DNA from 2 places in the Staphylococcus lloydii genome. Region 2 is predicted to be linked to the other one. Evidence: riboswitches for the same ligand, from Rfam matches in the RefSeq annotation. Region 2 holds a riboswitch; the other holds the start of a gene.
The links. Region 2 has a riboswitch for S-adenosylmethionine ahead of metK (methionine adenosyltransferase). Riboswitches for the same ligand answer to the same signal wherever they lie in the genome.
Positions count from the first base shown of each region.

Region 1: another riboswitch for S-adenosylmethionine. It lies ahead of ISP08_RS09355 (methionine ABC transporter ATP-binding protein); the one in region 2 lies ahead of metK (methionine adenosyltransferase).

Region 1 covers NZ_CP064056.1:1,929,550-1,933,983, reverse strand. The annotation lists gene ISP08_RS09380 (thioredoxin family protein) at 180-500, opposite strand; gene ISP08_RS09375 (arsenate reductase family protein) at 647-1,000, shown strand; gene gcvH (glycine cleavage system protein GcvH) at 1,150-1,530, shown strand; gene ISP08_RS09365 (toprim domain-containing protein) at 1,704-2,096, shown strand; gene ISP08_RS09360 (thioredoxin family protein) at 2,093-2,395, shown strand; SAM riboswitch class I at 2,447-2,555, shown strand; gene ISP08_RS09355 (methionine ABC transporter ATP-binding protein) at 2,639-3,664, shown strand; gene ISP08_RS09350 (methionine ABC transporter permease) at 3,657-4,352, shown strand; gene ISP08_RS09345 (MetQ/NlpA family ABC transporter substrate-binding protein) at 4,371-4,434, shown strand, end outside.
Region 2 covers NZ_CP064056.1:1,091,055-1,095,488, reverse strand. The annotation lists gene ISP08_RS05365 (nuclease-related domain-containing protein) at 1-318, opposite strand, end outside; gene metK (methionine adenosyltransferase) at 412-1,608, opposite strand; SAM riboswitch class I at 1,717-1,836, opposite strand; gene pckA (phosphoenolpyruvate carboxykinase (ATP)) at 1,990-3,582, shown strand; gene ISP08_RS05350 (alpha/beta hydrolase family protein) at 3,633-4,427, opposite strand; gene ytkD (RNA deprotection pyrophosphohydrolase) at 4,411-4,434, opposite strand, start outside.

The DNA.
Region 1 (4,434 bases), 840 kb from region 2:
TAATAATAATTGCTACTGCTTTTAGTTTGGATTTTTATTCAAGTTTAACTTTAAATTGCCACGTAATCGTAGTGAGTGCATCTCAAAAATAGTTCCTTTTATACTAAAACAACTCATTTCTAACTGATTAAATCAGTGAAATGAGTTGTTATTTATTACAAGATAGAATTTAGGATAAATTAATTGAATGTTTCAGCTAAGAAAGACTCAACTTGTTCAGGTGATTTAGCATTTGCTGAATGTAAATGCGCTAATTTTTCCCCGTTTTTAAATACTAATAAACTAGGGATACCCATGACATCATTGTCCGCAGCAACATCTTCTAGTTCATCTCTATTTACTGTATACCAGTTGTAATCGTTATATTTTTCTTGTATTGGATCAATCCACATATCCATGGCTTTACAATCTGGACACCAACCAGCTTCGAATTTAACAATTACCGGGTTATCGCTATTTATAGTAGTGTTAAAATCATCATTTGTTTTAATATGTTGCATAACTAGTAACGCTCCTTTTTATAATTTATTAGTTTATATTATAACGAATAATTATAAGTAATTAAAAACTTTAAGCTTAAAATTAGAAGCGTTTTTTATATAATTCTGCTATATTAGTGATAATAACGTATAGGAGGTACAGAAACATGATTAAATTTTACCAATATCCTAATTGTACTACTTGTAAAAAAGCTGCTAAATTTTTACAAGCATATGGTGTTAGTTACGAACCTATTGATATTGTTCAACACACACCAACGAAAAGTGAATTCAAAGAAATTATTGAACGCACTGGCTTAGAAGTAAATAAACTATTTAATACACACGGCGCAAAATATCGTGAGTTAGGGCTCAAAGATAAGTTGGGCTCAATGTCAGATAACGATAAGTTAGACTTATTAGCTGAAAATGGCATGCTTGTAAAACGTCCGTTAGCTATATCTGGGGACAAGGCAACAGTAGGTTTTAATGAAGAAGTTTATAAAGAAACTTGGCTGTAAGCAATAGCTATATTAAATAGGGCGTTTATACACTAGGGCATGTTTATCATTACATGTCGCTTATTGTTTCGTTTTTATTATAAACAGTTGCCATTAAGCATCGTCATATGGCATCATAAAAGTGTAAATTCATATAGGAGGGGATACTTGTGGCAGTACCGAGCGAATTAAAATATTCTAAAGATCATGAATGGGTTAAAATTGAAGGCAATACAGCAACAATTGGTATTACTGAATACGCACAAAACGAACTAGGAGATATCGTTTTTGTTGAATTACCAGAGGTTGACGATGAAATTAATGAAGGAGATACTTTTGGTAGCGTAGAATCAGTTAAAACTGTATCAGAATTATATGCGCCTATTTCAGGTAAAGTCTTAGAAGCAAATGAAGAGTTAGAAGACAGCCCTGAATTTGTAAATGAATCTCCATACGAGAAAGCTTGGATGGTTAAAATAGAAATTACTGATGAAAGCCAATTAGAAAGCTTATTATCAGCTGATCAATATTCAGAAATGATTGGCGAATAATTAAAAAGTTGAACTCCTTGATATTTATATCTAGGAGTTTTTATTATTAGTATAAAATTTATTAAGACTTAGTATATTTTTGGCCGTTTGGCCATAATTTATGTTTAATGATTAAATATATGGTGGAATAGTATAGTAGCGTGTTGATAATTGACTTTGAGAAGGTGGATGTCATGACTATATTAAATAAAGTTATTGTTGTTGAAGGTAAATCGGATAAAACGCAAGTGAAAAAAGTGCTTGATGAACCTGTACAAATAATTTGCACTAACGGTACCATGAGTATTGATAAAATTGATAGTATGATTGAAACACTTTATGATAAACAAGTATTTATCTTAGTTGATTCAGATGATGAAGGCGAAAAAATTCGCAGCTGGTTCAAAAGATATTTAAGTGAAAGTAAACATATAAAGGTAGACAAACAATATTGTGAAGTAGCACGATGTCCCAAACAATATTTATCTAGAATACTAGAAAAAAATGGCTTTATAGTTAAAGATGAAGAGCAGATAGACAAAGCTCAATTAGAAAACATAGCTGAAAGGGTAAGTTTGATAACATGAACGTAACAAAAGAACAACGAGTAAATGTAGAAGAACATTTCAACGAAGACAAACACTTGATTTTCGGATATACACCTACATGCGGCACGTGTAAGGTTTCAGAAAGAATGTTAGATATTGCGAATGATATTTTAAAATTGCCAATAACTAAAATTGATTTGAATTTACATCCTGATTTTAGTCAACAACATGAAATTCAGTCAGTGCCTGTTTTAATGGTAATGTCAAAAGGTTCAGAACTAAAAAGATTATACGCTTTTCAGTCCGTTCCTTATTTGTTAGAAAATTTAAAAAAGTAATTGACGAATCATTAGTGCAATGGTAGGATAAAAAATAATTAAATCATGTAACTCTTATCGAGAGAGGTGGAGGGATGTGCCCTATGAAGCCCGGCAACCGTCTAATTAATAGAAATGGTGCCAATTCACATAAAGTTAAGCTAACTTTAAAAGATGAGAGAGAGTATAAATTGCTTTCTCTATTCTGGATAAGATAGGGGAAGCATTTTTTAGTTTATCGAGCATTACAAGGAGGCAATCGCAATGATTGAGTTAAATCAAATCGTCAAACGTTATAAGACGAAAAAGCAAGAAGTACTTGCTGTCGATCATGTTGATTTAAACATAGAAACTGGCTCAATTTTTGGCGTGATTGGTTTTTCAGGAGCGGGAAAAAGTACTTTAGTTAGACTTTTAAACAATTTAGAAGAGCCAACATCAGGTGATGTCATTATTGATGGTGACAATATAGGACAGTTGTCTAAATCGGCATTACGCCAAAAACGTCAAAAAGTAAGCATGATATTTCAACACTTTAATTTGTTATGGTCTAGAACCGTATTAAACAATATTACATTTCCTTTAGAAATTGCTGGCGTATCACGCCAACAAGCTAAAAAGAGAGCTAAGGAATTAATTGAGCTTGTAGGCTTGCAGGGAAGAGAGAATGCATATCCTTCGCAGCTTTCAGGTGGGCAAAAGCAACGTGTCGGCATTGCGCGCGCACTTGCAAATGAGCCAACGGTATTACTTTGTGATGAGGCGACAAGTGCATTAGACCCTCAAACGACAGACGAAATTCTTGATCTTTTGTTGAAAATAAAGGAACAAAGCAATATAACAATCGTAATAATCACTCATGAAATGCATGTGATTCGTCGCATTTGCGATGAAGTGGCAGTAATGGAAAATGGACGAGTGATTGAACAAGGGACAGTTAATGATGTGTTCGAACACCCGAAACATCAAGTGACAAAACGCTTTGTTAAAGACGATTTGAATGATGATTTTGATGAATCTATCGATGAATTAAATACATTACAACCTGGAGATTACATAGTTAGACTAAACTTTGTAGGTAATAATACGACTGAACCAATCGTTTCATATATAACTAAAACGCATAATATAGATGTGAATATATTAGAAGCAAATATTAAAAATAGTAAAAATGGTTCAATTGGATTTTTAGTATTACATTTGCCAAATGTAGGTACTGAACAATTCGACACTTTCAAAGAAAACTTAGAGTCACAACATGTATCAGTGGAGGTGTTACGTCATGGGTAAGTCATTTGGAGAAATTGTGCAAGAAATGATAACAATGCCAAATGTCCAATGGTCTGAAGTTTGGCAAGCAACATATGAAACGTTATACATGACAGTGATTTCAACTATTTTTGCGTTTGTTTTCGGTATTATTTTAGGGGTACTATTATTCCTCTCTGCAAGAAGTAACTCTAAAACTGCGAAAGTGTTTTATTCAATAGTGTCATTTATTGTTAACTTATTTAGAGCGATACCATTCATTATTTTAATTTTGCTACTAATTCCATTTACAAGCATCGTCTTAGGGACAATTAGTGGACCGTCTGGTGCATTATCAGCATTAATCATAGGTTCAGCACCATTCTATGCTAGATTAGTTGAAATAGCATTCAAGGAAATTGATAAAGGTGTTATTGAAGCGGCATGGTCTATGGGAGCCAATACTTGGACTATTGTAAGAAAAGTATTATTACCAGAAGCAATGCCTGCATTGGTTTCAGGTATCACTGTCACTGCAATTGCCTTAGTTGGTTCAACTGCAATAGCAGGTGTTATAGGTGCAGGAGGATTAGGGAATTTAGCATATTTAACAGGATTTACGCGTAACCAAAATGATGTCATCTTAGTATCAACAATTTTAATTTTAATCATAGTATTTATTATCCAATTCATTGGTGATTGGGCTACAAATAAAATCGATAAAAGGTAAAACGAAAGGGGACTTAACATGAAGAAGTTTTTAAGTTTAGCGTTAGTTGCAATCTTAGCAGTTGTATTAGCCGCTTGTGGTA
Region 2 (4,434 bases):
AAGTCTCATATCAGTAACATATTCACTATGATTTTTAGAGAATAATTTTAATGCATCAATTTCTCTATCTTTAGAATTAACTGTTGCCTCATATTCTTCTTGTTGTTTCGTAACAGTCTTCTTATTTTTTATTCTTTCTTTTTCTAATTCCTCTGCGTGTTCATCATTCAATTTTTGTTGTTTTGATTGGTATTGTTCTTCTATTTTTTGTTGTGCTTTTTTCTTACTTTTTAAAGCTATTAAAAATAGTATGAAACAAACAATTGCTATCACGATAGCTACAATCAAACCAATTTGAATTGGTCCAAATGAATTCATAACAATTTCGCTCCTTTATATATCATTATCTCCATTATAATAAAAATTGTTTAATCATTCGATAAAAATACTAATAAAGTTATCACAAAGTGATTATAAACTAACTGCATCTTTTAAGACGTTAACTTTATCTAATTTTTCCCAAGGTAATAATACATCAGTACGACCAAAATGACCGTATGCTGCTGTTTGTTTATAAATGGGTTGTTTTAAGTCTAACATTTTAATAATGCCTGCAGGTCGTAAGTCAAAATGAGTTCTTACCGCTTCGACTAATTCCGTTTCGCTTACTTTACCAGTACCAAATGTATCAATTGAAATAGATACTGGTTCAGCAACACCAATTGCATATGCAAGTTGTACTTCACATTTATCTGCTAAATCAGCTGCAACGATATTTTTAGCAACGTATCTCGCTGCATATGCCGCTGATCTGTCTACTTTTGTTGGGTCCTTACCACTAAAGCATCCTCCACCATGACGTGCATATCCACCGTATGTATCTACGATAATCTTTCTACCTGTTAAACCTGCATCGCCTTGAGGTCCACCTATAACAAAACGACCCGTTGGATTAATATAAAATTTCGTATTTTCATCTAATAATTCTTTAGGAACAGTTGGATAAATAACATGTTCTTTAATATCATCTTGTATTTGAGAAAGTTCTGTGTCATCAGCGTGTTGTGTAGAAACTACAATTGTATCAATGCGGTGAGGTTGATCATTTTCATCATACTCAACTGTAACTTGCACTTTGCCATCTGGACGTAGATATTTAATGATGTCATCTTTACGGACATCAGATAAACGTTTAGCTAATTGATGTGATAAGAAAATTGGTAAAGGCATATAAGTATCTGTTTCTTTCGTTGCATAACCAAACATTAAACCTTGATCTCCAGCACCTGTAGCTTCAATTTCCTCTTCAGAAATATCATTTCTGTATTCTAAAGCGGTATCTACCCCTTGTGCGATGTCTGCAGATTGTTCATCAATAGCAGTTAAAACAGCCATTGTTTGACTGTCATAACCATATTTAGCACGTGTATAACCAATGTTTTTAATCGTTTCACGAACTACTTTTGGAATGTCTACATAAGTCTTAGTCGAAATTTCACCTGAAATAAGCGCCATACCTGTAGTAACTGTCGTCTCACACGCCACCCTAGCATTCGGGTCGTCTTTTAATATTTCGTCTAAAATTGCATCAGAAACTTGGTCCGCAATTTTGTCTGGGTGTCCTTCTGTAACTGATTCTGAAGTGAATAATCTTCTATTGTATGTCATAATTTGCTCCTTTAGTTATTAAATTACGAAAATTCTCTTTTGTGAGCTTAATAAAAAAAGAGCCTTCATCACTACAAAAATAGAGAGAAGGCTCAATACGTCCATTCGCTCTTATCGTTCAGACGGTATTTGTCTGCAAACGGTTTGGCACCTTCCTTCTTTAAATGAATAAAGAAGAGGTTGCTGGGCTTCACTGGGTCCATGTCCCTCCGCCTCTCAGGATAAGAGAATCCGTTAGTAACTATACTACCTAAACTACATAGTAATGTCAATTTTACAAAATCCCAAATTTTATAATAATTTTTATGGCATAATAGAGTGATTATGTTATACTCGTTTATTGTAAAGGCTTACATAAAAATAGCGTTGGAGGGATTAAGTATGGCGATAGATACGTATACTTACACTAGTAAACTGGAAAACATTTTAAATAAAACAACTTCTTTATTTCAATTATCAACAACAGAATTGTACTACAAGATGTTGGAAAACAACGAAGGCGAATTGACTGAACTTGGTGCCATTAATGCCAGAACCGGCAAATATACTGGTCGTTCACCGAAAGATAAATTTATAGTCAGCGAACCTTCTTATAAAGATGATATTGATTGGGGTAATATCAACCAACCTATTGATGAAACAACGTTTTTAAATCTATATAACAAAGTATTAGATTATTTAGAAGAACGTGACGAATTATACATTTTTAATGGTTACGCAGGTAGTGACGAGGATTCACAATTAAACCTTACAGTTGTCAATGAATTATCTTGGCATAACTTATTTGCACAAAATATGTTTATTAAACCTGATACTAAAGAAGAAGCTGAAGAAATCAAAGCAGATTTCACAATTGTTTCTGCACCTAGATTCAAAGCAGATCCAGCAGTTGATGGAACTCATTCTGAAACATTTATTATTACTTCGTTTAAACATAAAGTTATCTTAATCGGTGGTACTGAATACGCTGGTGAAATGAAAAAAGGTATTTTCTCAGTTATGAATTACCTATTACCTAAAGATAAGATTATGAGTATGCATTGTTCAGCCAATGTAGGTGAAAAAGGTGATGTAGCATTATTCTTCGGTTTATCTGGCACTGGTAAAACGACTTTATCTGCAGACCCTACACGTAAATTAATTGGTGATGATGAACACGGTTGGAATGATAATGGTATCTTTAATATCGAAGGCGGATGTTACGCTAAAGCCATTAATCTTTCTAAGAAAAAAGAACCTCAAATATACGACGCGATTAAATATGGTACTATTTTAGAAAATGTTGTAGTCGATAACGATGGCGACATCGATTTTGATGACAATTACTACACAGAAAACACACGTGCAGCATATCCCATCGATCATATTGATAACATTGTTAAACCATCTAAAGCTGCACACCCAAATACCATTATCTTCTTAACTGCAGATGCTTTTGGTGTATTACCACCTATTTCAAAATTAACTAAAGATCAAGCAATGTATCATTTCTTAAGTGGTTTCACTGCTAAACTTGCAGGTACTGAACGTGGTATTACAGAACCGGAACCGTCATTCTCAACATGTTTTGGCTCACCTTTCTTACCATTAGATGCTAAAGTTTATTCTGACATCTTAGGTGAATTGATTGATAAACATGAAGTTGATGTTTACTTAGTTAATACTGGTTGGACTGGCGGTAAATACGGCGTTGGTCGTCGTATTAGTCTATCTTATACGCGTCAAATGGTTAATCAAGCTATTACTGGAGAATTAACTGAAGCTGAATATACTACAGATGACACATTTGGTTTAAACATTCCAGTTAGTATTGAAGGTGTCCCTCAAACACTTTTAAATCCTATGAATGCATGGGACGATCAACAAGCTTATAAAGAACAAGCTAACGATTTAATCGAACGTTTCAATCAAAACTTTGAAAAATTCGGTGAAGAAACAGCTGAACTTGCTAAAAAAGGCGGCTTTAAAAAATAATATCTATTTAAAAACAAGGCTATGAGTAATCTCATAGCCTTGTTTTAATTTTATTCAACATCGTAATTATCTTTTAGTTGATTATTTTCGATATCCGTCATCCATTGCTTCAGTTGATTTAATACTTTTGTTAATGCAAAAGGTCTCGGCACATGCCCTTCTCGTTGTTGATAAACTGTGCGATGCACAGCACCGATTTCTGTTAAAGATTGTGCTAAAAATTGTGCTTGTTGAATACCAACTTGTTGATCTTGATAACCATGAATAATTAATATAGCTGGTGCATCATGCGTGATATGCTTAATAGCATCTCTTTTATCATAAGCCTCAATATCTTTTTTCGGATGCCCTACCATTCTACGCAACATGCCTCTTAAATCAACTCGTTCTTGATACATCAAATGAATATCAGAAACTCCCCCCCATATAATATAACTATGTACAGGTAAATCTTGAAAAGTTAATAAACCTTGTAAACCTCCACGTGAAAAACCAATCATATGGACAAAAGCATGCGGATATTGATGAGTCAAAATTGACAGTAACTGTGTAACATCATTTAAATCATCGCCATAAAAATCATCTTTTCCTTCACTACCATTATTGCCTCGATAATATGGCGCAATGACTAAAGTGTGCGGATCAACAAACTGCAATAAGCGAGCCGCTCTTACTTTACCTACTTGACCTTTTCCACCTCGCAAATACATAACTATGCGTGTAACTTCATCCTTTGGTATTCCCATAAGGCCTTTAACATGTAAACCATCTACCTCGTAAGTTATTTCGTCAAATACATGTGTCGTTACATCAATTGGCATACGCTTTTTACTTATAATATCCAAGTTCAAT